Linked DNA regions of Actinokineospora alba. The protein of the gene in region 2 interacts with the protein of the main gene of each other region in a pairwise test. Links are inferred from orthologs where the notes say so. Each region holds a gene or a part of one and is shown on either strand. Other genes may lie near its edges.

Evidence for each region.
Region 1: the proteins of C8E96_RS27340 (region 2) and panC interact in binary tests that used the Escherichia coli proteins (3 or more experiments, as listed by UniProt). The link is inferred for Actinokineospora alba from one-to-one orthologs.

Annotation. Positions count from the first base shown.
Region 1 is NZ_SNXU01000001.1:2,082,561-2,097,671, reverse strand. What follows is about bases 466-3,448. They hold panC (pantoate--beta-alanine ligase), read right to left. Parts: upstream 2,411-3,448; coding sequence 1,520-2,410; downstream 466-1,519. Other genes in these bases: C8E96_RS10045 (Rossmann-like and DUF2520 domain-containing protein), read right to left, coding at 2,407-3,297; panD (aspartate 1-decarboxylase), read right to left, coding at 1,032-1,505; C8E96_RS10060 (type III pantothenate kinase), read right to left, coding at 466-1,032. Outside these bases: C8E96_RS10065 (class I SAM-dependent methyltransferase), read left to right, coding at 1-259; more of C8E96_RS10060, read right to left, coding at 256-465; C8E96_RS10040 (PrsW family intramembrane metalloprotease), read right to left, coding at 3,466-4,620; C8E96_RS10035 (DUF6779 domain-containing protein), read right to left, coding at 4,994-7,699; C8E96_RS10030 (DUF3180 domain-containing protein), read right to left, coding at 7,746-8,219; folK (2-amino-4-hydroxy-6-hydroxymethyldihydropteridine diphosphokinase), read right to left, coding at 8,216-8,710; folB (dihydroneopterin aldolase), read right to left, coding at 8,707-9,084; folP (dihydropteroate synthase), read right to left, coding at 9,081-9,917; GTP cyclohydrolase I FolE, read right to left, coding at 9,914-10,537; ATP-dependent zinc metalloprotease FtsH, read right to left, coding at 10,577-12,970; hpt (hypoxanthine phosphoribosyltransferase), read right to left, coding at 13,164-13,712; tRNA lysidine(34) synthetase TilS, read right to left, coding at 13,723-14,688; C8E96_RS09990 (zinc-dependent metalloprotease), read right to left, coding at 14,685-15,111. UniProt on the Escherichia coli protein: Catalyzes the condensation of pantoate with beta-alanine in an ATP-dependent reaction via a pantoyl-adenylate intermediate.
Region 2 is NZ_SNXU01000001.1:5,978,945-5,993,805, forward strand. What follows is about bases 5,355-8,087. They hold C8E96_RS27340 (NUDIX hydrolase), read left to right. Parts: upstream 5,355-6,332; coding sequence 6,333-6,842; downstream 6,843-8,087. Other genes in these bases: dop (depupylase/deamidase Dop), read right to left, coding at 5,355-6,248; C8E96_RS27345 (hypothetical protein), read right to left, coding at 6,839-7,522; C8E96_RS27350 (aldo/keto reductase), read right to left, coding at 7,646-8,087. In the rest of the region: C8E96_RS34435 (S8 family serine peptidase), read right to left, coding at 1-2,189; prcA (proteasome subunit alpha), read right to left, coding at 2,731-3,516; prcB (proteasome subunit beta), read right to left, coding at 3,548-4,405; C8E96_RS27330 (ubiquitin-like protein Pup), read right to left, coding at 4,467-4,661; more of dop, read right to left, coding at 4,743-5,354; more of C8E96_RS27350, read right to left, coding at 8,088-8,539; arc (proteasome ATPase), read right to left, coding at 8,612-10,450; C8E96_RS27360 (flagellar basal body-associated FliL family protein), read left to right, coding at 10,915-11,574; C8E96_RS33565 (flagellar basal body-associated FliL family protein), read left to right, coding at 11,662-12,450; C8E96_RS27370 (tRNA (adenine-N1)-methyltransferase), read right to left, coding at 12,514-13,347; C8E96_RS27375 (site-2 protease family protein), read right to left, coding at 13,413-14,537; C8E96_RS27380 (RecB family exonuclease), read left to right, coding at 14,663-14,861.

The DNA.
Region 1 (15,111 bases), 3.9 Mb from region 2 along the record:
CGTGGTGAACTGGATGCTCCCCGAGCACGAGCGGCTGGCCCCGGCGGAGCACACCTTCGTCCCGCATGGGCAGGCCCGCACGATCGAGTCGTTCATCGCCACCATCGGCACGCACTCGCAGGTCGCGCTGGCTCCTCCCGCGGAACGCGCCGCGTTGCTCGACGACGTGCGCGCTTACCTGCGGAGCAGGCCGGAGACGGCCTCGGGCGACTTCATCCGGCCGCTGTCCACCGTGGCCGTGCGGGCGGTGCGCCTCTAGCTGTTGCGGTCGAAGACCAGGCGCAGGCCCAGCAGGGTGAGGTCGGGGCGGTGGTGGGCGATGGAGACCGACTCGTCGACCACCAGCGGGGCCAGGCCGCCGGTCGCGATGACCGTCACCGGGCCGCCGTGGCCGGTGCGTTCCAGTTCCCTGGTGATGCGGGCGACCAGGCCGTCCACCTGGCCCGCGAAGCCGTACATGATCCCGGACTGCAGGCACTCGACGGTGTTCTTGCCGATGACCGAGCGCGGCCGCACCATCTCCACCTTGCGCAGGGCGGCGGCGCGAGCGGCGAGGGCGTCGACCGAGATCTCGATGCCGGGCATGAAGACCCCGCCCAGGAACTCGCCCTTGGCGGAGATGACGTCGATGTTGGTCGACGTGCCGAAGTCCACGACGATGCAGGCCGTGCTGAACAGGTGGTGCGCGGCCAGGGTGTTGATCACCCGGTCGGCTCCCACCTCCTTCGGGTTGTCCACCAGCAGCGGCACGCCCGTGCGCACACCCGGCTCCACGATCACCCGGTGGACCTTCGGGTAGTACTGCGCCAACATCACCCGCAGCTCGCGCAGCACGGCCGGAACCGTGGACAGCGCGGAGATGCCGGTGATGGCGTCCGCGTGTTCGCCGAGCAGGCCGCGCATGGTCAGGGCGAGTTCGTCGGCGGTGATCCGGGTGTCGGTGCGCATCCGCCAGTCGCGCAGCAGCTCACCGTCGGCGGTGTGGACGCCGAGGGCGATGTTGGTGTTGCCGACGTCGATCGTGAGGAGCATCAGTTCTCGATGGCGAGCAGCGCGTCCAGCTTGGCGGCGTCGACGGTCTCGGCCGGGGCCTCGGCCGTGACGGCCCCGCTGAGCAGGCCGGAGTCAGCGGGCACGTGGGCGGCGTCAGTGCCCGCGTGCACGATCTTGTTGTCCGCGTCGACGAAGATGACCTTCGGCTCGTACGCGGCGGCCTCGGCGGTCTCCATCAGGCCGTAGGCGATCAGGATGACGATGTCGCCGGGGTGCACCAGGTGCGCGGCGGCACCGTTGATGCCGATGACGCCGCTGCCCCGCTCGCCCTCGATCGTGTAGGTCTCGATGCGGGCGCCATTGGTGACATCGACGATCGCGACCTGCTCGCCGGGCAGCAGGTCGGCCGCCTCCAGCAGGATCGGGTCGACGGTCACCGAGCCGACGTAGTGCAGGTCGGCCTGGGTGACGGTGGCACGGTGGATCTTGGACTTGAGCATCGTGCGAAGCATGGGGTGCTCCCTTCTCAGGCGTGCTGAGCGAGGTCGGGGGTGCCCAACAGCACCGGGACGTTGTCGATGAGCCGGGTGGTGCCGATCTTGGCGGCGACGAGCAGCCGGGCGTCGCCCTTCTCCGGGGCCGGTCCGAGGTCGAGTCCGCGCAGCTCCAGGTAGTCGACCTTGAGCTCCGGGGTCTGGTCGAGCACCGCGCGCGCCGCGGCGAGCATGGCCTGGCCGCCGCTCTCACTCACGTGCGCTCCCGCGGCGAGCGCCGCGGACAGGGTGACCGCGGCGGCGCGCTGTTCGGGGTCGAGGTAGGCGTTGCGGGAGGACATGGCCAGGCCGTCGTCCTCGCGGACGGTCGGCACGCCGATGACCGAGACCTCCATGTCGAGGTCGCGCACCATCTTCTTGATCAGCGCGAGCTGCTGGTAGTCCTTGTCGCCGAACAGGGCGTAATCCGGCCGGACGATGTTGAACAGCTTCGCCACAACGGTCAGCACACCGGCGAAGTGTCCTGGCCGCACGGCGCCTTCCAGCTCGTCGCCCAGCGGTCCGGGGTGGACGGTCACCTGGGCGCCCGGCGGGTAGAGCGCCTCCTTCTCCGGGGTGAACACCAGCTCGACCCGCTCCTGGGCGCAGACCTCGAGGTCGGCCTCCAGCGGGCGCGGGTAGCGGTCGAAGTCCTCGCCCGCGCCGAACTGCAGCGGGTTGACGAAGATCGACGTCACCAGCACGGTGTTCGGGATCCGGCGGGCCGTGCGGAGCAGCTCGCGGTGGCCGTCGTGCAGCGCGCCCATGGTCGGCACGAACGCGATCTTGCGACCGGTCGCCCGCAGCGCGCGGGTCGTCTTCGCGACGTCCTGCGGTCCATTGAGGACGTTCAGCTTGCCCGTGGCGAAGCGGGGGGTGGTCATGACGGCTCCTCGGTGATGGCGGCTTCGACGTCGGCGACCAGGTCGGCGCGCAGTAGGCCGGACTCGCTCGCGCGGTAGGCGGTTCGGGCCGCGAGCGCCCGGTAGGCGGGCAGCATCTCGGGTGCGCTGTCGGCGAGCACGCGGACGTGCTTGCGGACCGTCCCGGCGTCGCCGCGGGCCACCGGGCCGGTGAGGGCGCGGTCGCCGTGGCGCAGGGCGTTGTCCAGCGCGGCGGACAGCAGTGGGCCGAGCAGCCGCTCGGGGATGCCGACGTCGGCGGTGCGCAGCAGGTCCGCGCACTCGCCGACCAGCGTGACCAGGTGATTCGCGCCGTGGGCGAGGGCCGTGTGGTAGAGCGGGCGGGACTTCTCCGGCACCCGGACCGGCTCGGCGCCCATCTCCACGACCAGTGCCTCGGCGACGTTCCAGGCGGCGATGTCGTCGTCGGCGGCGGTCACCCCGAAGCAGCACGCGGCGATGCGCTCCAGGTCCTCGGCGCGGCCGGTGAAGGTCATGACGGGGTGCAGCGCGAGGGTCAGCGCGCCCTGCTCGGCGGCGGGGGCCAGCACGTCGACGCCGTGGGCGCCGCTGGTGTGCACAACGATCTGTCCGGGACGCAGCGAGCCCGCGGCGGCCAGGCCGCGGACCATGCCGGGGAGGACGTCGTCCGGGATGGCCAGCAGGACCAGGTCGGCGTCGCGCGCCACCTCGTCCGGCGGGCGGACGGACGCGTCGGGCAGGAGGGCCTCGGCGCGGCCGAGGGATGCTTTGGAGACCGCGGACACCGCGGTGACGGTGTGACCGGCACGGCCCAGCGCGGCGCCCAGTACGGCGCCTACGCGGCCTGCCGACACGACTCCGACCGCCAACCTGGCTGGCCGGGTCATCGGTTCAACCCGTTCGAGCACATAGTGAATGGCTCCTCTATCTCGTTCCAGTCCCGCGACAGTGCTGGGTACCAGACGACGGCGCGAGAGTAGCCGTCCGGCGAAGGCCGCGTGGCGCCCAGGTGACCAGCTTCACCGGACCGAGCGGTGTCGCCTCCACCACAGTGGTCAGACGCGCTGCTCGGCCGCCCGCACCGCCTCGGCGCGGCGCACCCGCACCAGTGCGATCAACTCGACCTCGCGGTCATCGGCGTCCGGCCCACACGTGCCGCGGCGCATCGCCTCGCGGAGAAACGCCAGCTCACTGACGGCGGCCTGGTAGTTCCCCACCGCGCGCGCCGCGGGCTTGCCCGCCCGGGACCGGACCTGTTTGCGCCACTTGCGCCTGCCGTCGAGGCTGGCCAGCAGGTCGACCTCCGAGGCAACCACCCAGTTGCTCTCCACCATGAAGGGCAGCGCGGAGGCGACGATGCGCTGCTCGCGCTTGCGGTGCCAGTTGATGAAGATCAGCACGGCGGCGAACAGCGGGACCATCACCAGGAAGTAGACGCTGAGGAAGGTCGTGGCCGTCCCGAGCGTGGCCGCGCCGTTCCACAGGGCGTGCAGCAGCGCGGCCACCAGGTAGCCGCAGAACGGCGCCAACGCGGCCACCTTCCGCGACTTGGTCGTCGCCGCGATGCCGATTCCGATGCCGATCATGGCGGTGAACAGCGGGTGCGTGAAGGGAGAGAGGACGCCACGCAGGATGAAGGCGGCCACGACACCCGGGGACGAGCTGTCGCCGATGCCGTACTCGGCGAACGCGCGGCCGAAGTAGTAGATGTTCTCGGTGAAGGCGAACCCGGCGGCGACGAATCCGGAGTAGACGATCCCGTCCACCACGCCGTTGAATTCCTCGCGCAGGAAAAGGAAAATCCCGAGAACGAACGCGCCCTTCAACGCCTCCTCGAAGAGCGGGGCGGACACGACCGCGCTGATCTTGTCGCCGTTTCCCATACCCAGCAACAGATCACCCACCGCCTCCGCGGTGTTGTTGATCAGCAGCGCGGCGATCGTCGCCACACACGCGCCCCAGGCGAACGCCAGCCACAGCAACCGGGCGGGCTCAGGTTCCCACCGGTCGATCCACAGGAACGCCGCCACCACCGGCCCGACGGGCAACAGCGCGGCACCCACCCCGACCAGCTCGGCGACGATCCCGACCCGCGCGGTACTGAGCGCGAGCAGGGTCAGCCCACAGGCGGCCAACACGACCAGGCCCGCGATGGGCAGCAGGACGGTGAGCCCGCGGGTGGGCCGGTTGGAAGTGGGAAGTCGATACACGAACAGTGATCTTAGGGCCGACAACAGGTGGCGGGCGCGCGAACGCTCCCAACGGGTGGAAGCCGATCACGCTGCGAAGACCTGGCGGGCATGGCGATCACGTCGGTGATGGTTGACAACACCCGACGGTGGCTCGCACCGCGGGGGTAGTGGTCGGGAACGAGCGCCCTCGATCAGGGCGACGCCCACCGACCCACCGTAAACAGCGAAAGATCCTTCACCCACGCCCCGCCACAACCCACCTTCAATGGCGGCGCCGCGTCAGTCCTCCCGCGGACGGCGACAACCGGTGCTCACGGTGCCACCGCGAGCGGCGAGGAGATCCTTCACCCATGCCCCGACAAAACCCACCACCCTCAACGGCGGCGACGTGTCAGTCCTCGCGGCGGCGACGGCGGCCGGTGGTCGCGGTGCCGCCGTGGGCGGCGAGGAGGTCTTTCACCGACGTGCCTTCAGCGTGGGAGCCCGCTGGTTCGGTGGTGGTGTCCTGCCACGGTGGTGTGCCTTCGGACCGGCGCCTGCGGCCGCCTTCGTCGTCGTCCGGCTTGGCGCGGCGGCCGGTGGGGGCCGGGGGTGGCGTTGCCTCCGCCGACCGGCGGCCGGTGGGCTGGTACCCGCTGGCCTCGGCAGGCGTCGCCTCCGCTGCGCGGCGGGCGGTGGGGGCTGGGGTGGTTTCCGCAGATCGGCGACCGGTTGGCCTCGGCTGGTAACCGCTGGTCTCGGCCGGACTGACCTCCGCGGCGCGGCGGCTGGTGGACTCCGCCGAGCTGCGGCCGGTCGGGGCCGGCGTGGCTTCCGCCGACCGACGACCCGTCGACCGCGAGTGGTGTCCGCTCTCCTCCGCGGCCTCGGCCGAGCGGCGGGCAGGGGGCTGGTATCCACTGGTCTCGGCGGGACTCGCTTCCACCGACCGCCGACCAGGGGTCACCGGCGGGAACGTGCCGGTCGGCGCGCGCCTGCGGCCGCCCTCGGAGTCGGCGCGCGCGGGTGGGGTCACGCGGGGGTCGACTGGGTCCACCGCGGTCTTGTCGCTGAGCCGTTGTGGGGCCGGGGGGTCCTGGCGGCCTCGCTGGTCGGCCGCGCTGTCGGACCGTCGGGGGCTGTCCTGCGTCCGGGAGCCGGAGCGGCCCGCCGATTCGCCTGTCGGTCGGGTGCCGTGGCCTTCGCTGTCCGGCGCCGCGTGCCGCATGCCGAGACTGGTCTCGGCAGGCCGCTCGGGCATATCCCGCCGCATCCCCAAGCTGGTTTCGACCTGCCGCTCGGCACCCCGGCCCATCCCCAAGCCCGTCTCACTCTGCCGCTCAGCACCCCGGCCCATCCCCAAGCCGGCCTCGACCTGCCGCTCAGTTCCGCGCCCGAGACCCAGGTCGGTCTCGCCCCGGCGCTCAGGACCTCGGCTCATCCCCAGGCTCGTTTCGACCGGTCGTTCGGATCCTCGGCCCAAGCTGGTCTCGGTCCGGCGCTCAGGTGCCACCTGTCCCGGCTGGCGCAGGCCGAGACTGGTCTCCGCCGGGCCCTCCAGCCCGGCGGCCACCCGCTGCGCCCGCCGCATGGCCGCGCTCGTCTCGGCGGCCGGGTGGACCGGCCGGATGCCCTTGCTGGTCGCCGCGGCCGGATGGTCGGCGGCGGGGATTCGGCGGACCGGGGGGATGCCCTGGACCGTCTCCGGCTGGCCCGACCCATTCTGCGCGACGGGACGCATGCCCTGGCTGGTCTCCGGGTGGCCCGACCCGTTCTGCGCGACCGGGCGCATGCCCTGGCTGGTCTCCGGGTGGCCCGACCCGTTCTGCGCGACCGGGCGCATGCCCTGGCTGGTCTCCGGGTGGCCCGGCGACCGCATGGCCTGGCTGGTTTCGGGCGAACGCATGGCCTGGCTGGTCCCCGAGTGGCCCGAGCCGTTCGACGCGAGCGGGCGGATGGACTTGCTCGTCTCCGGCGCGGAACCGGCGCGGATTCGCGGGTCCACCGGCGCGGCCGCTGAGCGCAGCGCCTGGTTCGGGTCGGGGGCGGGGCGCATGCCCTTGCTCGTCTCGGCGGCCGGGTGTGCGGTCGAGCCGTTCGGCAGCCGCTGCGCCGGGCGCAGGCCGGACTCGGTGGCGGGGTGCCCGTTCTGTCCCCCCGCGGGCCGCATGCCCTTGCTGGTCTCCTCCGCCGGGTGCTCGGCCGACCCGTTCAGCCGTTGTGGCACACGCACGTCCGCCGACCCGTTCGACCGTGCGTCCGTGCCATTGAGCCGCTGCGCCGCCGACCCCGCGGGCAGCTGCGCCGGGCGAATGCCCTTGCTCGTCTCGGGTTCCCGCCGCTGCGGCTCGGCGGTGCGCCTGCCGTTCTGATCGACGCGGATCCGGGGCTGCTCCCCCGTCTCCCACGACGGCGTCCAGTTGGGGTCGATCGGCTCGCTGTCCGGTCCGTCGATGAACCACCGGTCTGAAACCTCGGCCGGATGCGGCTTGAAATCGGGGCGACGGTTGCGCGGCTGTGCCTTCGCGTCCGCGCGGATTCGTTCGATCATCTCCGTCTCGGCGTCGCCGGGAACGGACTTCGCGGCGGTGAGACGGCGGAGCTGGGCGCCCTGCGCGGCACCGACAACGCGCTGGTCGCCGTCGACCGAGCGCATGCGGGTGGCCTCGGCGCGTAAGGCGATGCGCTCGACGAGGACTTCGCCGCCGCCGAGGAGTTTCTCCAGGTTCTCCCGCATCGCGCGGAGTTCCTCGCGGAGTTCGGCCAGGTCGTCGCGGGCCTCGGCTTCGACCTTGGCCCGTGCCTCGGCTTCGGCTTCCAGTTCGAACTCGCGGCGGGCGGCGACCTCGCGTTCGAGTTCCAGTTCGTAGACCTTGCGCAGCGCTTGGGCGTCCTCGGCACGGTCGGCTATTTGTCTGCGGTATTTCGCGGCGAGGAAGGCGCCCGCGAGGGCGGCCCACAGCGCGGCTAATACGCCCAGGCGCATCCAGCGAACAGAGTCGCTGAGGACCAGGACGATGGTCGCGGCGAGTGCGAGACCGACCGCGGCGGCGAGCATGATCCGCGCGCTCGAAGAGCTCGCTTCCCGCTCCGCGGTGGCGTCCGTCCGGCCCGTCATGGGCCCTACCGTACCGGGCCGTTACCTTGGCGAGACCAAACGGAGGTCATTCAGTGTTCCGAAACCGGTCCTGACGCAGGTCATCGCGGTCATCCGGGGTCCGGCAACAATGTTCGAGCCACAGCGCCGCGGCAATTAGCAAGATCGAACAAACAACGCCGATGACCGCACTCGGGACGTCCGACTTGGCGGCGGCGACCCGGGCGCTTTCGGGCACCACATAGGCCAGCACAGCCACCCACGCGCCGAGCATGATCGCGCCCAGCAGCGACGAGGCCTTCGCGAGCGCCACCGCGCGGGCCGCGGTCAACGCCTGCACCGGTTTGCCCGACGTCGCCCGGATGCGGCCGCGCAGCCCGAAGCCGAAGACCGTCTCGACGATCGCCAAGACCAGCAGCGTGATGCCCGCGAAGGTCGGCAGCGGCGGCAGTTCGCCGTAGAGCAGGCGGATTCCCAGGTACACGCCGATGGCGGTGACCGCGCCCGCCGGGACCAGATCACGTGCCTTGGTGAACCTCACCGCGCAACTCCTAGGTCAAGGTCATCGCGCCTGCGCACGCCCTCGGTGTCCAAGGTAGCGAGAAGATCACGAGCAAGCCCGCGCCCGGGGACCTCGGCGTCGGGCTCGATGTCGAGCCAGGGCACCAGGACCGTGGCCCGTTCGTGCGTGCCGGGATGCGGGAGCAGCAGCTCGGGGTGCTCGCTGCGGACACCGTCGACCGTCACCACGTCCACATCCAGCGTGCGCGGCCCCCAATGCAGCGTGCGGACGCGACCCGCGCGGTTCTCCAACTCCTGCGCGCGACGCAGCCAGCCCCATTCGTCGGTCGCGTCGTCGTCGACGATCAGCACCGCGTTGAGGAAGTCGGGCTGGTCGGTGACACCCCACGCCGCCGTCTCGTAGACCGGTGACACCGCGATCAGGACGTCGGCCAGCCCGTCGACGGCGACTCGGAGGTTGGCGGCGCGGTCGCCGAGGTTCGACCCGATCGACAGGACCGCCCTGGTCACCGGCTGCCTTTCGACCGCCGGGACCGGCGCACGGTCACGGCGACGTCGGCGAAGGTCAGCGGGATCGGCGCGCTCGGCTTGTGCACCGTCACCTCGACGGCGTGGACGCGGCTGTCCTTCATCTCGCCGTCGGCGATCTCGCCTGCGACCGCCTCGATCAGATCGCGGGCCGGACCGGCGACGATCGCGGCGGCGCGTTCGGCGAGTTCGCCGTAGTGCACGGTGTGGCGCAGGTCGTCGGTCGCGGCGGCCTGGTCGAGGTCGATCCACAGCGTGATGTCGATGATGAAGTCCTGACCGTCACGCTTCTCGTGGTCGAAGACGCCGTGGTTGCCGCGGACTTTGAGCCCGGTCAACGTGATCCGGTCCGTCACCGGCGGGCTCCTTTGATCGCAGCGGACACCGCGACCGCGTCCAGCGACCGGTCGACGTCGTGCACCCGCACACCCCACGCGCCCGCGGCGGCGGCGAGTGCCGAGATGGCGGCGGTCGCGTCCTCGCGGCCGTCGGGCGGGCGCGGCCTGCCGTCCGGGTCGGAGAGCAGCGTGCCGAGGAAGCGCTTGCGTGAGGCGCCGACAAGGACCGGGAACCCGAGGTCGATGAGGACGTCGAGTTTGGCCAGCAGCGCCCAGTTGTGCTCGGCGTTCTTCGCGAAACCGAGTCCCGGGTCGAGGGCGATCGCCTCCTGGGCGACACCCGCGGCGACGGCGGCGTCCACTTGGGCCAGCAGCTCGTCCCGAACCTCGGCGACGACATCTTCGTACTCGGCCAGCGAATCCATGTCCCGGCTGTGCCCGCGCCAGTGCATCAAGATCCACGGCACCCCGGTGGCGGCGGCGACACCGGCCATCGCCGGGTCGGCCAGCCCACCGGACACGTCGTTGATCACCGACGCGCCCGCCGCGATCGCCGCCTCGGCGACCTCCGCCCGGGTGGTGTCCACACTGACCGCGACGCCCTCTTGGGACAGTTGCTTGATAACCGGGATCACGCGCTCGATCTCGGTGACCGCGTCGATCCGCGAGGCGCCGGGCCGGGTGGACTCACCGCCGACGTCGATCAGGTCGGCCCCACGCCGCCACATCGCCACCCCGTGCGCCACGGCGTCGTCGACACCGACGTAGCGGCCACCGTCGGAAAAGGAATCCGGGGTCACGTTCAGCACACCCATGACCGCGCAGCGGCCGGGGTCGGGCAGTGCGGTCACCTAGTCCGCCCATTGATCAGCTCGATCGCCTCGGCCCGGGACGACGGCGACGATTTGAGAATTCCACGCAGTGCCGAAGTCGTGGTCCGCGCACCGGGTTTGCGAATTCCGCGCATCGCCATGCAGAGGTGTTCCGCCTCGATGACCACGATGACCCCGCGGGGTTCGAGCTTTTTCATCATGGCGTCCGCGACCTGCGACGTCAGCCGCTCCTGCACCTGCGGGCGCTTGGCGTAGAGGTCGACGAGACGGGCCAGTTTGGACAGTCCGGTGATTCGCCCTTGCTCATTCGGGATATAGCCGACGTGCGCTACTCCATGGAATGGCACCAAATGATGTTCACAGGTGCTGAACATCGGAATGTCGGTGACCAGCACCAATTCGTCGTGGCTTTCGTCGAACGTTTTGTTCAGCACCGATTCCGGGTCGGTGTAGAGCCCGGCGAACAGTTCGGCGTAGGCGCGGGCCACGCGGGCCGGGGTGTCGAGCAGACCGTCGCGGTCCGGGTCCTCACCGCAGGCGAGCAGAAGTTCGCGGACGGCTTTCTCGGCGCGGTCCTGGTCGAAGACCGGGGCCGGGACGTCGTACGTCCCGGCCCCGTTCCTGCGGCTGTCGTTCATCGGAACCTCCGAGCTGGGCTGGCTATCGCCACCATCCCATTAGGAACCCTGCGGGCGCCCATCGGAGTCCTGATCCCGCCCTGTGGAACCCGTCTCACCGCGCTGTTGCTGCTGCTGCTCGTTCTGCCGCTCGCCCCACGACGGCTGCCACGACTGGTGCGGGCCGCCCTGGTGCTGCGGGTGGCCGGACGGCGTCGTCGCCGGGGTCCAGCCGGGCGGGGCGCCGTAGTGCGGCGGGCCCGCGTGCCTGCCGGTGCCCTGCGGCTCCGGCGGGCGGCCGTACGGCGGGGGCTGCTGGCCCTGGCCGTACTGCGGCGGGGTGCCCTGGCCGTATTGCGGCGGGTTGCCATAGGGCGGCGGTGCGCCGTACGGCGGCGGGGTGCCGTTGGGGGCCGCGCCGTTGCCGCTGGGCGGCTCCGGGTTGGTGTGCGGCGGACCACCGGGCAGGTCGTTGCCGCCGGGAGCCACGGCCACCGGGGTGGGCTCGGGCTCCGGCCAAGGCTCGCCGCGTTCCTTGGCGAGCTCGCGCGGGGTCTTGATCGGCGGCTTGTCCGACGGGGTGCGCTCGCCGAAGTCGTTGAACGCGGTGATCCGGGGGCGCTTCTCGACGTTCGAGAAGATCCGCTCCAGGTCCTTGCGGGTCAGCGTCTCCTTCTCCAGCAGCTCGACCACCAGCTCGTCGAGCACGTCGCGGTAGGTGTTGAGCACGTCCCACGCCTCGGTGTGCGCGGCCTCGATGAGCTTGCGCACCTCCTCGTCGATCTCGTGCGCGACCTCGAGCGAGTAGTCCGGCGCGTGGCCCATCGAGCGGCCCAGGAACGGGTCGCCCTGGTCCTGGCCGTACTTGACCGCGCCCAGCCGGGCGCTCATGCCGTACTCGGTCACCATCGCCTTGGCGATCTTGGTGGCCTGCTCGATGTCGCTGGACGCGCCGGTGGTCGGCTCGTGGAAGACCAGCTCCTCGGCGGAGCGGCCACCCAGGGCGAACACCAGGCGGGCGATCATCTCCGAGCGGGTCATGAGCTGCTTGTCGTCCTCGGGGACGACCAGCGCATGACCGCCCGTGCGACCGCGCGGCAGGATCGTGAGCTTGTAGACCGGCTCCAGGTCGGGCATCGCCCACGCGGCGAGGGCGTGGCCGCCCTCGTGGTAGGCCGTGATCTTCTTCTCCTTGTCGGAGATGATCCGGCTCTTGCGCGCGGGACCGCCGATGACCCGGTCGACCGACTCCTCCAGCGCGGCGCCGTTGATCAGCGACCCGTTCTGGCGGGCGGTGAGCAGGGCGGCCTCGTTGAGGACGTTGGCCAGGTCGGCGCCGGACATGCCGACGGTGCGCTTGGCCAGGCTGTGCAGGTCCGCGTCGGGTGCCATCGGCTTGCCCTTGGAGTGCACCTCCAGGATCCGCTTGCGGCCCATCAGGTCCGGTGCGGACACCGGGATCTGCCGGTCGAAGCGGCCAGGGCGCAGCAGCGCCGGGTCGAGGATGTCGGGCCGGTTCGTCGCCGCGATCAGGATGATCCCGCCGCGCGCGTCGAAGCCGTCCATCTCGACGAGCAGCTGGTTGAGGGTCTGCTCGCGCTCGTCGTGACCGCCGCCGAGGCCGGCGCCGCGCTGGCGGCCGACCGCGTCGATCTCGTCGACGAAGATGATGCAGGGAGAGTTCTGCTTGGCCTGCTCGAACAGGTCGCGCACACGCGAGGCGCCGACACCGACGAACATCTCGACGAAGTCCGAACCGGAGATCGAGTAGAACGGCACCCCGGCCTCACCCGCGACAGCGCGGGCCAGCAGGGTCTTGCCCGTTCCGGGCGGACCGTAGAGCAGCACGCCCTTGGGGATCTTGGCGCCGAGCGCCTGATACCGCGCGGGGTTCTGCAGGAAGTCCTTGATCTCGTAGAGCTCCTCGACCGCCTCGTCGGCGCCCGCCACATCGGCGAACGTCGTCTTCGGCATGTCCTTGGGCAACTGCTTGGCCTTGGACTTGCCGAAGTTGAGGACCCGGTTCCCGCCGCCCTGGACGTTGTTCATCATCCACATGAGCAGCAGCAACAGCAGACCCAGCGGGATCAGGAAGATCAGGATCTGGGTCAGGAACGAGTCCTGGGTGACGATCGTCTTGAACTCGGTCCCGGTCTTGCCGATGATCGAGTCGAAGATCTGCGGGGTGGCACCGGCCGGGTACTGGGAGAGGATCTTGGTGACCTGCTGCCCGTCCTGGTCGATGGGCGTGTTCAGGGTCAGCTTGAGTTGCTGCTCCTTGTCACCCAGCTCGGCGAGTTTGACGTTGCCGGCTTGGATCTGCGCGACGGCCTTCGACGTGGGTACTGCCGTGTACCCACGGGTGTCGTCGAACAGCATGCTGAAGGCGAAGTAGAGCAGCAACACCGCCAGGATCCAGAGCAGCGGGTTGCGAAGCAGGCGCTTGCGGTCCATGCACTTACGGCCGGCGAGCGGCCTCCACCCTCCCTGACTTGCACGCGAGGGCAATGACGACCATTACCCGACCGGACGGGGCACTCCGGTCCCACCAGAGTACCGCCCGCTTTGTCCCCCTCACCGAATGAAGCCCGGTGAGGGGTCCATCGTTGTCAACGCCGACTGGGCGCTGTCAGTTCCCAGGTCAGGGTTACGACGTGTAGACCTTCGGGTCGAGGGTGCCGATGTAGGGCAGGTCGCGGTAGCGCTCGGCGAAGTCCAGGCCGTACCCGACGACGAATTCGTTCGGGATCTCGAAGCCGACGTACTTCACCGGGACGTCCACCGTCACCGCGTCCGGCTTGCGCAGCAGCGTGACGACCTCAAGGGACTTCGGGTTACGCGAAGCGAGGTTCTTGAGCAGCCAGGACAGGGTGAGGCCGGAGTCGATGATGTCCTCGACGATCACCACGTCGCGGCCCGCGATGTCGCGGTCGAGGTCCTTGAGGATGCGGACCACGCCGGAGGACGAGGTGGCCGAGCCGTAGGAGCTGACGGCCATGAATTCCAGCTGGACCGGCACGGGAAGCGCGCGGGCGAAGTCGGTCATGAACATGACCGCGCCCTTGAGGACTCCCACCAGCACCAGGTCGGTGCCGTTCTCCGGGTAGTCGTCGGCGACCTGCTTGGCCAGCTCCGCTACCTTCTCGCCGATCTGCTGTTCGGTGATCAACACGGAGGCGATGTCGCCGTCGTACACGGTGCCCCTCTCAACGGTCATGCTTGTCGCAAATCAGCCTGCCATGCGCGCGCCTCGCCACCAAGCCGCCCGGCAGGGCGATCCCACCCTGGCCTCGCCAGTTTCCGACAAGCTCGTCGGTGGCGCGGAGATGCGCGTCGGTCAGTTCGGGTGTGCCCGCGCGGGTGAGCCAGGTGCGCAGGACCCGCCTGCGCAGCGCCGGGGGCACGGATGTGAGGTCCGCCACTCGCAGGTCTTCGCCGTCCGCGGCGGCTTCGAGGAGGTCCGCCGCGAGGTCGTCCAGGGCGGCGAGGTCCTCACGCAGTTGCGCGGCGGTACGCGCGAGGGCGGCGCTGACACCGCCGTTGAGGACGTCCTCGAGCAGCGGCAGGACCTCGCGGCGCAGGCGGACGCGGGTGAACCGGCCGTCGACGTTGTGCGGGTCCTGCCACGGGGTCAGCCCGAGGGCGGCGCACGCGGCCTCGGTGGTCTGGCGCGTGACGTCGAGCAGCGGCCTGCCCCAGGGCGGGTCGATGGCGCGCATCCCGGCGATGGAACGCGGGCCGGATCCGCGGCCGAGCCCGAGCAGGACGGTTTCCGCCTGGTCGTCGCGGGTGTGGCCGAGCAGGACGAGGCCGCCGTCGGACCCCGCGCGTAGAGCGGCGTAGCGGGCCCGTCGGGCGGCTGCCTCCAGGCCCCCGGCGCCGGAGACGACGACGGGCAGCACGCGCACGTCGTCGAGGCCGAGGTCAGTCAGTTGGTCCGCGGTTCGCTTAGCGGTGTCGGCCGAGGCCTCTTGCAGTCCGTGGTCGACGGTCAGGCCGACGACACGCAAGCCCATTCGCGACCCGACATGTTGGGTAGCGGCGGCGAGGGCGAGCGAGTCGGCGCCGCCGGAGACCGCGACGCAGACGTGCGACTCGGGGCTCGCTTCGGTGAGCAGCTTGCGGACGGCCAGCCGGACCTCGGCGACCGCGGGGTGGGGCTTGCCGGTCACTGGTGCGCGACTCGCCGCAGCCAGGCGTCCGGGTCGGTGATCTCCGAGCGCAGCGGCAGGGTGTCCGGCGAGGTCCACACCCTGTTGAAGCCGTCCATGCCGACCGCGTCGACGACGTGCTTGGTGAACCGCGCGCCCTCGGCGTACTGCTTCATCTTCGCGTCGACGCCGAGGAGGGTGCGCAGCACGCGGTCGAGGATGCCGCCGCCGCGCCTGCGCACGGTGAAGCGCTCGCGGATGGTGGCGACGCTGGGCACCACCAGCGGCCCGACGGCGTCCATCACGTGGTCGGCGTGGCCTTCGAGCAGGGTCGACAGCGCGATGAGCCGGTCGAAGATCTCGCGCTGCTCGGGCGACTGGAGCAGCTCCATGATCCCCACCGGGTCCGGGCGGGACCGCGCGGCCTTGAGGACCTCGGGCAGC
Region 2 (14,861 bases):
CCGGTGCCGAACTTGCCGTCCACCACGAGGGCGAACTTCTGCGGTCCCTGCGGGACGTTGTGGCCGCGAACCCGCACGGTCCACTCACCGGCGGCCGGGTTCTGGATGAAGACGTTCTCCAGGTTGTTGCGACGGTCCGCGGTGCCGCCGGTGTTCGACCAGCCACCGGCGAAGACGTTGCCGCGGTAGACGGTGCCGGTGGGCGAGACGACCTCGAGGTCAAGGTCGTTGACCAGGGTGACGGCGGCGCTGACGGCGGCTTCCTTGTCGGAGTACGCCATGGTGATCTTCAGCGGCTGACCGGCCTCGACGGTGTACTTCGTCTCGGAGACCCCGCCGGTGGCCAGGCCCGCGACGGCCTCGTCGACGAACTTCGCGGTGCCCGCGGTGGCCTTGTCCAGGTTCACCAGACCCCAGCCCTCGTGCATGTTCGGCACAGGCAGGTCGTTGTCGTTCGCGCCGTCACCGTTCTCGTCGAGCAGGTCGGTGGCGGAATTGACCATGGTGCCCTTGACCAGCGCCGCGCTGGCGTTGACGGTGTGCTTCTTGTTGTAGAAGTCGCGGACCACGGTGGCGCCACCGGCGGCCAGCGGGTTCGACATCGACGTGCCGCTGAAGTACTTGTAGTCGTCGTTCAGCGGGAAGCCGTAGCCGTCGACCTGCGGCGCGTTTGTCTTCGGGTTGTTGGCCGCGGCGCCGTCGTACTGCTGCTGGTGCTTGTCCGAGTAGCCGGACAGGATCCAGGAGCCGGGGGCCACGATGTCGGGCTTGATCCGGCCGTCGTCTGTCGGGCCGCGGCTGGAGAACGCGGTCACCTGCTGCGGGTTGCCGGTCTGCGGGTCGGACTTGATCGGCTCGGCCGGGTAGTCGTTGGGCCACCAGTCACCCCAGCTGGGGATGACGTTGACGCCGTTGACGTCCTTGCACGAGCGGTTGTTGAAGGTCGCCTGCTCCTTCGCGGTCTGCGGAAGGTAGGTCAGGGACACGTCGCACGGGGACTGCGCCTTGCCGTTCTCCGAGGCGCCGACCGTCAGCACGTTCTTGGCCGTGGCCGGGGCGCCGATGGAGTCGTTGTCGATGACACCGTCGCTGTTGGCGTCGGTGCCCGAGTTGCCCGCGCTGAAGGTGATCAGCATGTCGCGGTGGGTGTTGATGAAGCGGTCGGCATGCTGCGAGGTGTCGGTGTAGCCGCCGTTCGCGTCCGAGCCCCACGAGTTGGCGTGGATGCGCGCGCCGCCGTCATAGGCCTGCTGGAACAGCGTGGCCAGGTCGTCGGGCAGGCCGAGCAGGTAGTAGGCGTCCTCGTACTGCCCGGCGCACTGGCCGAACATGTCGACGTAGTCCTCGACGGCCTGGAAGACCAGGCGGGCGCCGTACGCTGCCGCCTTGCCGGTGCCGTCGGCCATGCCGTCGCCGACCACCGAGACCGCGACGTGCGTGCCGTGGCCACTGTCGACGTCCACCGCGCCGTCGGGCTGCACGTCCGCGCAGTTGGCGATGTCGGCACCCGCCCACGCGTGGACGGCCTGGATGCGGCTCGCGGGGATGTCGGGGTGCGCGGTGGCGGCGGTGCCGCCACCGAGGCCGGTGTCGGCGACCGCGACGGTCTGCGACGAGCCGTCGTAGCCGCGGGCGTTGGCCTGCGCCCCGCGCATGATCGTGCCCGCGGCGTGCTCGTTGTGCTTCTCCATGATGCGGAACTTGTCGACGAACGACACGTCCTCGATGCCGGCGATCTTGCTGGCCTGGCTCGGGTCGGCGGCGATCACCAGCGTGCCGTCGGCCGACTTGCTGACCACGGCGCCGGTGCCCTCGGCGGCGCGGCGGACCGAAGCCAGGTCGACACCGTTCTCGGCGCGGACCTTGTAGATGCCCGCCTTGCCCTCGTCGATCTTCGCCTTGGCGTCCTGCGAGACCTTCCACGCGGACTGGAAGCGACCCACGTAGTGCACACCGGAGAGCTTGCTCGCGCGCTGCGCCTGACCCGGGTTCATCCGTACCTTGAACGCGTTGTCCGGGATGTACTCGACGATCGTGGCGCCCAGGGCGGTCAGACCGGCCTTCCAGTCCTCGCGGACGGGGCCCTGGAACTGGACCAGGTAGCTGCCGCGCTCACTGGTGCCGAGCGCGCGGGCCTCGAGGCCGTGCGGGACGGCGGCCAGCGAACTCGGCAGGAATTCACCGGTCACCAGACGAATGGGAGCTTCTGCGGGCGATGCGGCGTTGGCGAGTCCGGGGACTGCGATAGCGGCACCGACCAGCACTGTCGAGACAGCGAGCGTGACGGCCCGTCGTCTCCGTGTGGCACCGAACATGGGTTGTCCTCACGATGCAGGAGTTGGGACACGACCTATCCGGCCTGCGGACGCCTAGCCCTCACTTGGGCGTCCACGATCCTCACGGTCGTCAGCCGGAATTGGTCGTTAGTGGACTATGACCCGCGTAATACCGGTTCGGCCTATCCCGGACACCCATAACATGCGTGCGAACAGGGGTTATCGCGTTGAGTTGACCTGCTTGTAACCGGCGGCGACCAGGCACACCGCCCTGATAGCCCAGCGTCTACCTGCGATCGGCCCACACCAGACCAGCATTGGTCCACCCGCGAGTCGCCCCGTCCAGCAAACGAGTCGCCCCTCCCGGCGACTGAGTTCGACGTTCGCGACTGGCGAATGTCGAACTCGCTTGCTGGAAGGGGCGACTCGTTTGCTGGAAGGGGCGACTCGCGGGTTACTCGGTGTCGGTGGGTGGGAGCTCTACGTCCTCGATCGGCTTCGCGGGGGACTCCGGGGCGGACTCCGCGGGGCGTTCGTCGGCCGGGAGCAGGGCGGTGAGGGCGGCTCCGGTGATGCGACGGAAGGCGCGGGTGGGCCTGCCGCGGTCGAGGACCGCCACCTCGAGCTTGTCGAGGGTGGTCTCCCCCGCCGTCTTCGCCGCGCTGTTCGCCGCACCAGCCCCCAAAGCCTTGAGGGCCAGGCGGACGGCGTCGCTCAGGGGGATGCCGTCGGTGAACGTCTCCTTGAGCAGGGCGGTGATCGGGTCGGTTTGGCCGCCCATCACCAGGAACTGCGGTTCATCGACGATGGAGCCGTCGTAGGTCAGGCGGTAGAGCTGGTCCTGGCGGGTGGTGGCACCCACCTCGGCGACGCAGATCTCGACCTCCATCGGCTTGACCTGCTCGGTGAAGATCGTGCCGAGGGTCTGGGCGTAGACGTTGGCCAGCTGCCTGGCCGAGACGTCGCGGCGGTCGTAGGAGTAGCCCCACAGGTCGACGTGGCGGATGCCGCCGCGGCGCAGGCTCTCGTACTCGCTGTAGCGGCCGGCGGCGGCGAAGCCGATGCGGTCGTAGATCTCCGAGACCTTGTGCAAGGTCGCCGAGGGGTTCTCGGCGACGAACAGCACGCCGTCGGCGTACTTCAGCGCGACGACGCTGCGGCCCCGGGCGATGCCCTTGCGGGCGTACTCCGAGCGGTCGCGCATCAGCTGCTCGGGCGAGGCGTACAACGGCATCGTCACGGGGCAGGCTCCTTAACTCGGCGGGTGGGGGTCAGCCGCGGGGGCGTTCGGACCGGTCGTTCACCACGGCTTCGGCCACAGCGGCCGCGTCCGCCTCCGACAGGCGCTGGGCGCCCTCGTCGGCGGTGATGGTGACGATGCTGGGGTAGATCCGGCGGGCCAAGTCCGGTCCGCCGGTGGCGGAATCGTCGTCGGCGGCGTCGAAAAGCGCCTCGACGGCAGCGCGCACAGCCGCCGCCTTGTCGCCCTCGGGGTCGTAGAGCTTCTTGAGCGCGGACTTGGCGAACATCGAGCCGGAGCCGATGGCGTGGAAGCCCGCGCGTTCCTCGTAGCGGCCGCCGGTGACGTCGAAGGACACGATCCGGCCCGCGGTGGCCGGGTCGTCGGCGTCGATGTCGTAGCCGACGAACAGCGGCAGCACCGCCAGGCCTGCCATGGCCACGTCGAGGTTGCCGCGGACCATGCTGGCCAGCTTGTTGGTCTTGCCGTCGAGCGAGAGGCCGACGCCCTCGATCTTCTCGTAGTGGCGCAGTTCGACCGTGTAGAGCCGAACCAGCTCCACCGCGAGACCGGCGGTGCCCGCGATGCCCACCGACGAGTACTCGTCGGTGACGTAGACCTTCTCGATGTCGCGCTGGGCGATCAGGTTGCCCGCGGTGGCCCGGCGGTCGCCCGCGATCAGCACGCCGCCGGAGAAGGTGACCGCCACGATGGTCGTGCCGTGCGGAATGTCCGCGCGGGTCACGGCGGGCGCGTCGGCGACACGCCGCCCGGGAAGGAGTTCGGGCGCCTGGGAGCGCAAAAAGTCGGTGAACGACGACGAACCGGCGGACAGGTGGGCAGGCGAGAGCGAGGCTCCTCGCGGCCCTCGGGACGAGGTGTGTTCCATGCCTTCTTTCAATTCCTCTGTCGGCGTCGCCGTGGGTTGGGCTGGTTACCGCGCGGGGGGCTTACTCGCCGCCCTTTTGCACGTACGCGCGGACGAAGTCCTCGGCGTTCTCCTCGAGGACGTCGTCGATCTCGTCGAGGATCGCGTCGGTGTCGTCGCCGAGCTTCTCGCGTCGTTCCTGACCCGCCGCGGTGGTGTCCTCGGCGCCGTCGTCGCCGTCACCGCCACCCTGCCGCTGTGTCTGCTCCTGGGACATTGAGACCTCCCGGTTGTCTGGCCTACTTGGAACATTACCCAGCCGGACCGACTTTCGTCGCCGTCCGCACCGGTGACAAGATCAGCGTTTCGTGCCGGTGAGCTTGTCGACCAGCTGTTCGGCGGTGTCCGCGGCGTCGAGCAGGTCCCCGACGTGGGCTTTGGTGCCACGCAACGGCTCAAGGGTCGGGATGCGCACCAGCGACTCCCTGCCAAGATCGAAGATGACCGAGTCCCACGATGCGGCCGCGATGGAGTTCGGGTAACGCTCCAGGCAGCGGCCGCGGAAGTAGGCGCGGGTGTCCGACGGCGGGGTGTAGACGGCCGCGCGGACCTCGTCCTCGGTCACCAGGCGCTTCATCGAGCCGCGGGCGACGAGACGGTTGTAGAGGCCCTTGTCGAGGCGCACATCGGAGTACTGCAGGTCGACCAGGTGCAGCCGCGGGGAGTTCCAGTTGAGGCCGTCGCGGGCCCGGAAGCCCTCCAGCAGCCGCAGCTTCGCGGGCCAGTCGAGCCGGTCGGCGCACTCCATCGGATCACGGGCGAGGGCGTCGAGGATCTCGCCCCAGGTGCGCAGCACGTCGTGGCCCACGGCGTCGGCCTCGATCCGGTCGACGTGCGCGGCGATCATCTCGTGGTAGGCGTTCTGCAGGTCGAGGCCGGTGAACTTGCGGCCGTTGGTCAGCTCCACGGTCGCCTTGAGCGTCGGGTCGTGGCTGAGCACGTGGACCGCGCGGACCGGGTCGGCGAGCTTGAGGTGGTCGAACCGGATGCCGGACTCGATCATGTCGAGGACCAGGGCGGTGGTGCCGACCTTGAGGTACGTCGAGGTCTCGGCCAGGTTCGCGTCGCCGATGATCACGTGCAGGCGGCGGTACTTGTCGGCGTCGGCGTGCGGCTCGTCGCGGGTGTTGATGATGCCGCGCTTGAGCGTGGTCTCCAGGCCGACCTCGACCTCGATGTAGTCCGCACGCTGGGAGAGCTGGAAGCCCGCCTCCTCCCCCGCGACACCGAGACCGACCCGGCCGGAGCCGCAGATGACCTGGCGCGAGGCGAAGAACGGGGTGAGGCCCGCGATGATCGACGTGAACGGGGTGTTGCGCGCCATCAGGTAGTTCTCGTGGGTGCCGTAGCTGGCGCCCTTGCCGTCGACGTTGTTCTTGTAGAGCTGCAGCCGCGGCTGGCCGGGAACGGTGGCCGCGCGCATCGCGGCCTCCTCCATCACCCGTTCGCCTGCCTTGTCCCAGATGACGGCGTCGCGCGCGTTGGTGACCTCGGGCGCGGAGTACTCCGGGTGGGCGTGGTCGACGTAGAGGCGCGCGCCGTTGGTGAGGATGACGTTGGCCGCGCCCAAGTCCTCGACGTCGGGGTCGGAGGGGGCCATTCCGGGCGCCCCCAGGTCGAACCCGCGCGCGTCGCGCAGCGGCGATTCCACCTCGTAGTCCCACCGCGCCCGGCGGGCCCGCGGGATGTCCGCCGCGGCCGCGTACGCCAGGACGACCTGGGTCGATGTCAACACCGGGTTGGCCGTCGGGTCGCCCGGCACGGAGATGCCGTACTCGACCTCGGTTCCCATGATCCGCCGCATGTCTTCCACCCTACGGGTCCGCACCGACGGCGCGGACGTGAGCCGCGCCGGGCATTGGTGCGAACTGGTGGGACGATCCACACCATGGGAGGCGACGAACTGGTGGCGATGTACTCGGCGGAGGGCGAGGTCGTGGGCTCCACGACCCGCCGCAGGATGCGCGCGGAGGGCTTGTGGCACGCCGCGAGCGCGATCCTCGTGCGCTCCGGCGACCGGGTCTATGTCCACCGCCGCACCGACGACAAGGACGTCTTCCCCGGCATGCACGACTGCTGGGCGGGCGGTGTGGTCGCGGCCGGTGAGACACCGTGGGACTGCGCGGAGCGGGAACTGGCTGAGGAACTGGGCATCACCGGAGTGCCGCTGGTGCCGTTGTTCACCGCGAGCGCCGACGTCGACGGCACCCGGATCCACCTGTTCGCCCACGAGGTGTGGTGGGACGGCGACATCGTCCTGCAGGAATCCGAGATCGCCTGGGGCGGCTGGATGACCTTCGCCGAGCTGCGGTCGAAGCTGGCGGACCCGTCGTGGCCGTTCGTCCCCGACGGCCGCATCGCCATCGAGGAGTTCTTCCGCCGCGAGCTCGACCGCTAGTCGCTCAGGCTGGTCAGCTTCCCGGCGGCGACCGGGGCCAGCCGCGCGATGGCGGCCTGGGCGCGGGCGAGGGTCGACGCCTCGACGGTGACGACGCTGAGCACGTCCGCCTTCGCCAGCGCCAGCGTGCAGGTCGGGCGGCGGGGGTTGGTGGCGCACCACGTGTGTCCGGCGTCGACGCCGGGCGGAACCGCCGTCTTGGCGGCGTCGTCGATCTCGTAGCGCAGGCCGTCGACGGTGAAGGTGCCGCAGTCGAGGGCATCCTTGAGGTCGTCGATGACCGATGATCCCGCAGCGTGGACGGCGACGTACTGGCGCAGCACGGAGCCGCTCGCGTACCGCCACGTGGTGGCGATGGCGTCCGTCGCGGACGGCAAGGGGGCGGCGCAGTCGGGCAGGGCGGTTTCGACCAGGGTCTTCGGGGCGCCGTCGGGCTGGACCTCTTCGGCTGCGAGGTCGATTGCTGTCAACGCGGCCGCAGCGGGGTCTGACGCGCGCCTGGTTGTCGTCGTCGTTGTTGTCGTGGTGCTTGTTGTGACCGGGCTCGGCGCGGCGGTCGTGGCCGCTTCCGAGGAAGGGTCGTCGTAGTACGTGTAGAGGTCGTTCGGGCGGTCAGAGCAAGCCGTGGCCAGGAGAACGGGGAGCACGGCGGCGCCAGCCAGCGCCTGCACACGACGCACGAGCGTCCCTTCGGGTGAGTGAAGTGTCGATCAAAACCTACCGGGGCCTGGGGCAGTTCGGCGGTTTGGGGTGGGTTGGCCTGCGCGGTCGCGGTGCCTGGTGCAGCCGTCGAGCGTTGGGTCTCAGGTCCAAGGCAGGTGGGATCTCGTTGCCCAGTATTCGGTGGGCGGTTCGCTGAGGTCGGGCAGGTTCGGCGGATCCAGGTCGGCGGCGCGCAGGTTGGAGGTGAGTTGGGCGGTGGTGACCGGGCCGATCAGGACCGCGTCCGCCCACGGTTGCGCCAGTGCGGCCGCCAGGGCGACGGCGTCGGGGGGTTCGGGGTGCGCGGCCAGGTCGGCGGGCGGTGTGACGGCGAGGCGGCCGTTGGCCAGGGCTTCCTTGATCGCGACGTGGGCGCCCGCGGCGTGGGCTTCGGTCAGGGCGGGGGCGGCCGACGGTTCCAGCAGGTTCCAGGTCGACTGGACGGCCGTGAAGATCGTCACTCCCCCGCGTTCCAGGGCCAAGCCTCGGCGAACAGCCTCCGCCTGGGCCGGGCCGGAGGTGGAGAAACCCAGCCGTTGCCCGGAATCCGCCAGTTCGGCGAGGGCGTCGAGGAGTGGTTCGTCGGTGAACAGTGGACTGTCCACGGTCAGTGAGTGCACCTGGTAGAGCGCGACCCGCGAACCGAGCAGCGCGCGGGTTTCGGACCACTGCGACCGGAACCGGGACAGCGTGTGTTCCTTGACCTCGTGGACCTTCGCGTCCATGCGCCAGTCGCCGACGTAGGTGTAGCCCCACTTGGACGACACGGTCACGTCCTCGTGGCCGCGGACGTCCAACCAACCGGCGAGGAACTCCTCGGCCCGGCCGTAGGACCGCGCGGTGTCCACGCGTCGGACGCCTGCGGTGTAGGCGGCGTCGAGGACGTCCCAGGTGGTCGAGCGGAGGGTCTCGACGTCGCGGTGGGTGGGTAGGTCGCGGCCGAGGTTGAGGTAGGCGGGCCTGCCCAGTGCGGCTAGGCCGAGGGTGAATCGCACCTGACGAGTATGCCCAGAGGCGCTGAACAAGCGGGTGGCCCCGAGCGTTCGCTCGGGGCCACCCGCTTGTCATCAGAGGTATTGGCCGGTGTTCGTGGCCGTGTCGATCGCCCGACCCGAATCCTGGTTCTTGCCGGTCACCAGGGTGCGGATGTAGACGATGCGCTCGCCCTTCTTGCCCGAGATCCGTGCCCAGTCGTCCGGGTTGGTCGTGTTGGGCAGGTCCTCGTTCTCGGCGAACTCGTCGACGATCGCGTCGAGCAGGTGCTGGACCCGCAGACCGCGCTGCTGGGTTTCCAGCACCGACTTGATCGCCGCCTTCTTGGACCGGTCGACGATGTTCTGGATCATCGCGCCGGAGTTGAAGTCGCGGAAGTAGAGCACTTCCTTGTCTCCGTTGGCGTAGGTGACCTCGAGGAAGCGGTTCTCCTCGGTCTCCTCGTACATGCGCTCGACGGTGTGCTGGATCATCGCGTCGAGGCAGGCGCGCTTGTCGCCCGCGAACTCCGCGAGATCCTCGTCGTGGATCGGAAGGGTGGTGGTGAGGTACTTGGAGAAGATGTCCTTCGCCGCCTCCGCGTCCGGCCGCTCGATCTTGATCTTCACGTCGAGCCTGCCGGGTCGCAGGATCGCCGGGTCGATCATGTCCTCACGGTTGGACGCGCCGATGACGATGACGTTCTCCAGGCCCTCCACGCCGTCGATCTCACTGAGCAACTGAGGCACGATCGTGGTCTCCACATCGGAGGACACGCCGCTGCCGCGGGTCCGGAAGATCGAGTCCATCTCATCGAAGAACACGATCACCGGCGTGCCTTCGGACGCCTTCTCACGCGCCCGCTGGAAGATCATCCGGATGTGCCGCTCGGTCTCGCCGACGAACTTGTTGAGCAGCTCCGGACCCTTGATGTTCAGGAAGTAGGACTTGGCTTCCGACGGCTGCGGCGCACCCGACGGGTCTTTGCTGGCCCGAGCCGCCGCGACCTGCTTGGCCAGGGAGTTCGCCACCGCTTTCGCGATGAGCGTCTTCCCGCAGCCGGGCGGGCCGTAGAGCAGCACGCCCTTGGGCGGCCGCAGCTCGTACTCGGCGAACAGGTCCTTGTGCAGGAAGGGCAGCTCCACGGCGTCGCGGATCTGCTCGATCTGCCGGAACAGGCCACCGATGTCGGAGTAGTCGACGTCCGGGACCTCCTCGAGCACGAGGTCCTCGACCTCGGCCTTGGGAACCCGTTCGTAGGCGTATCCGGATTTGGTGTCGACCAGCAGTGAGTCGCCTGCCTTGAGCGGGGAGTCCATCAGCGGATCGGCGAGCCAGACCACTCGCTCCTCGTCGGCGTGCCCGACGACGAGCGCACGGCTCGGCTTCTCCTCGTCGAGACCGGTGAGCAGCTCACGCAGCGTCGAGACCTCGCCGATGCGTTCGTAGCCACCGCCCTCGACCACGGTCAGTGCCTCGTTGAGCCGGACCGACTGGCCGCGGCGCAGTGTGTCCGCCTCGACCGCGGGCGAGACCGAGACCCGCATCCGCCGACCCGCCGTGAACACGTCGACGGTGCCGTCGTCGTGCACGGTCAGGAACACGCCGTAACCACTGGGTGGCTGGGCTAGTCGATCGACCTCCTCACGCAACGCGAGCAACTGGCTGCGCGCCTCACGCAGCGTGTCGACCAACTTGGCGTTGCGTTCAGTGAGCTGGCTCACTCGCTCCGACGCCTCGGCCAACCTTTGCTCGAGCAGCCGCGAATGCCGCGGCGATTCCGTCAGTTTCCGGCGCAGCAGGGAGACTTCCTCTTCAAGGAATCGGATCTGCGCGGCCTCCGAGCGCGACTCGCGCTCCTCTGGCTGGCCGGGCGTGTCACCGTGCTCATCGTCGGCTTCTTCTGGCCGACTGCCGGGACGATCGTGCTGCATGTCGGCACCTCCTCCCGAACTCGTACCTTCTACGGTACCGGCGATCACCGACAACAACAGAGCTTCCAGCTGTCGGAACCCGCGTGTCACACCTCAGCAATACCCACTCGGCGGCACTTGATCCACCAAGCCGGTCACTCGGAGGCCTGCCACCTCGCTACGTTGCGTCGGTGTATTACGCCAACCGCGCGCCACGTTGGCAACCCCATTTGGCCACCATGTGGACACTCCCACGTTGTCGCACCACCGGGTCCACTCCGGACGTGCGCAGCCGGGCGTTCCCGATTCGTCATCCGATCGCCGCCGGGCGGAGTCCGCGAGGTCCCGATACCACCGACGCGGGCGAATAGGGTGCCCATACCACGAGGGTCACCCTCACGGGATACCTTCCGATGGGAACGAGACGGCCCCCGAAGCCGTCTAGGGAACGTTGTCGAAACCGACACGAGGAGTCAGGGGCGAGCATGACCTACCCACCGCAGCAGCCCGGCCCATACGGCCCGCAGGGGCCGTACGGCCAGCAGCCTGACCCGTTCGCCGGGCAGACCGCGTACCAGGGCCTCGGTGGCTACCCCGGCGGCGGCGAGCCGCCCGCGCCGAAGAACACCGGCAAGATCGTGGCCATCGTGGCCATCGCGGTGCTGGTGCTCGGCGGCGGCGGAGCGGCCGCGTATTTCCTGACCAAGGGTGACGACAAGCCCTCGACGGCGGCTCCCGCGAGCTCGGAGTCGTCCAAGCCCGAGCCGTCGGAGTCCGACAAGCCCAAGCCGACGAAGTCCACCAAGCCCGGCACGGACACCGGCAACGCCGCCTCCCCCGAGGACATCGTCACCGCCTACATCGCCGCGTACGAGAAGAAGGACTTCTCCACGGTCACCGCCGAGGCGTGCGAGCCCTACAAGAAGAAGTACGGCACCGACACGAGCTCGCTCGAGGACAAGCTGAGCAAGTACGAGGTCAAGGGCACGGCGAAGGGCGACCCCGAGGTCAAGGGGTCCGTCGCCACCGCGGAGATCGACTTGGTGCTGACCCCGGAAACGGGCGAGCCCAAGCCCGCCCACATTCGCATCAAGATCGTCAAGGAAGACGGCGTGTGGCGGTTCTGTGGAGAAGAAACCGCCTGATCAGGCTCGTCCCCCGCAACGCCGCTCCACGAGCGGGCGATTTATCAACGAACGTTCCACCCAATAACCGAGGAGTCGGGTCCGGAGATGACCTACCCACCACAGCAGCCCGGCCCGTACGGCCAAGACCCGCAGGGTCAGCCCGACCCCTACGGCCAGCAGCAGCCCTATGGCCAGCCCGGTTACGGCCAGCAGCCGGGCCAGCAGCCCGCGTGGGGCCAGCCGCAGGGCTATGACCAGACCCAGCAGTACGGCCAGGTCCCCCAGGACCCGTACAACGCCCCGGATCCGTACTCCCAGCAGCAGCAACAGCAGTTCGGCGGGTACGGGCCGGGCGGTGTGCCGCCCAAGAGCAACACCGGCAAGATCGTGGCGATCGTCGCGATCGCGCTGCTCGTGCTCGGCGGCGCCGGGACCGGCGTGTACTTCCTGACCAAGGGCGACGACAAGCCGAGCACCACGGCCGGGACGGATTCGACCTCGTCGGCGAAGCCGAAGCCCACGACGACCGAGGAGGAGCCCACCGAGTCCTCCGAGGAGACGACCACCACCACGAAGAAGTCCTCCGGCGGCGGTGGCGCGGGCGGTGGCGGCGCGGACATCGCGGCGGCGGGCCAGAAGTACGCCGACGCGGTCAACGCCAAGGATGAGGCCGCGGCCAAGGCGCTGACCTGCGACGGGACCGACCCCGGGATCATGTACACCTCGGTCACCGACGGTGGCGCCGACGCCAAGGTGACGGTGGTCGGCGAGCCCACGCTCTACGGCGACGAGAACGGCAAGGTCGACACCGAGGTCGTGATCGGGGGCAGCTCGCCGATCAAGTTCCCGATCGTGTTCGAGAAGAAGTCCAAGGGCTGGTGCGTCTCGCTCTGACGCTTCCACGAGACCGGGTGGCCGGGGCGACAGCGCCCTGACCACCCGGTCTTTCGTTTGGACCTAGCCCTTGCTGGGGCGGCGCTGCGGCCGGGGGGCGACCACGCCGTCGGCGAGCCTGCGAGCGGTCAGCAGGAACGCGGTGTGCCCGATCATGCGGTGCTCGGGGCGCACGGCCAGGCCGACGACGTGCCACGGCCGGATGAGCGTCTCCCAGGCCTGCGGCTCGGTCCAGCAGGTCTGCTCGCGCAGCGCCTCGGTGACCTTCGACAGCTGGGTCGTGGTCGCCACGTAGACGACCAGCACGCCGCCGGGGATGAGGTTCTCCGCGACCACGCCGAGCTGCTCCCACGGGGCCAGCATGTCCAGGATGACCCGGTCGACCTCGCCGGAGTGCTCGGCCAGGTCGGACACGGTCAGCGTCCAGTTCTCGGGGTGCTCCCCGTAGAACTGGACCACGTTGCGCTCGGCGTGGTCGGCGTGGTCCTGGCGGATCTCATAGGACGTGACGCTGCCCGTGGGGCCGACCGCGCGCAGCAGCGAGCAGGTCAGCGCGCCGGAGCCCGCCCCGGCCTCGAGCACGCGCGCGCCCGGGAAGATGTCGCCCTGCATGACGATCTGGGCGGCGTCCTTCGGGTAGATCACCTGCGCGCCGCGCGGCATCGACAGCACGTAGTCCGACAGCAGCGGGCGCAGCGCCAGGTAGGACGTGCCCGCCGCGGAGCTGACCACGGAGCCCTCTGGCTGGCCGATGATGTCGTCGTGGGCGAGCGCACCACGGTGGGTGTGGTACTTCTCGCCCGTCTCGAGGACCAGGGTGTAGTGCCTGCCCTTGGGGTCGGTGAGCTGTACCCGGTCCCCTGCCTCGAAGGGACCGCTGACCTTGCGTGCCGACACCGACGCCTCGCTTCCGTCCTGCTGTGAACCAACGAGAGATGGTCGCAGAAGGTGAAGTCGGGCGGTCAGTCAACCCCTCGGTCGAGTGCGGCGCGGAGATCGTCACGGTGCAGCACGCCGCTCGGGCGGCCTTCGTCGTCGACCACGAGAAACTGCCAGGAGGCGGTCTGGTGGACGCGGTCGATGATGTCCTCGCCGGATTCGGCGGCCAGCAGCACCGACTCCGGGCGGATCGGCTCGGCGGCGAGTTCGGCGGGCGCGTGCGGCGAGCGCTCGGCGAGTTCGCGGGCGGCGATCTCGTCCAGCAGGCCCGCGGCGACCCCGTCGGCGCGCACGAGCACGACCCCGCGGCCCGCGGCGGCGCCGAGCGCGTCGGCGACCGGGCTCTCGGCGGGCAGTTGCAGAATGGGACGGACCAGGTCGCTGAGCCGCAGCCCCGCGGGCCAGGTCCGCTGCCGCTCGTGGGCCAGTTCGCCGCCCGCGCCCGCGCCGACGAACCACGCGGTCAGCAGGCACACGCCCAGCCGCAGCCAGCGGTCCGGCGCCTCGGTGGCCAGGCCCCACAGCGCCCACAGGACGAGCAGGGTCGCGACCGCCCAGCCGCCCACCACCGCGGCCCGGGTGCCCGCGCCACGCCTGCCGGTGAGTGCCCAGACACCCGCGCGCAGCATCCGGCCGCCGTCGAGGGGAAGACCGGGCAGCAGGTTGAACACGGCGACGGCGGCGTTGGCGAAAGCGCACTCCAGGACCAGCACCCACACCGGGCCGGACGCGGGCATCACCATGGCGGCGAGGCCGAACACGGCGGCGAGCAGCACCGACACGGCGGGCCCGGCGGCGGCGATCGCGCCTTCGTGGCCGGGTTTGCTGGGGGTGCGGACGATCTCCGACAGCCCGCCGAGCAGGAACAGCCGAAGCCTGCGCACGGGCAGACCGAGGCGCAGCGCGACCACGCAGTGTCCGAGTTCGTGCGCGAGCACCGAAAGCCCGAGCAGGACGGCGAAGGCGGTGGCCAGCAGCACCGAGGTGAGCATGGTCGCGCCGGGCAGCAGCCTGCCGACGAGCGGGGTGTAGAAGACGACCACGGCCGCCGCGCCGAGCCACCACGACGGCGCGAGGACGACCGGAACCCCGCTGTAGCGGAACAAGAGCAGGCCGCCGGGCGCGCGGGGTGCCGTGGTGCTCGCCATTGGGACACCTTAGGCCCGGCGGGTGTGGCCTCGTTGATCGCCACTGTGATCGCCTTCGTGATCCCCCACAGAACACGCTCGGCGTCCTCCCCGGAACTGTCGGTGCCCGACACTATGGTCTGGGCATGTTCTCCGGACCAGGAACGGAACCCGGCTCGACGCCCGACGCGGCGGCGGCGCCGCGGCGACCGGCGCTGTCACCGTCACGCGCGGGCGATTTCAAGCAATGCCCGCTGCTCTACCGGTTCCGCGCGGTGGACCGGCTGCCGGAGACACCGACGAAGGCGCAGGTCCGCGGCACGGTCGTGCACGCGGTCCTGGAAC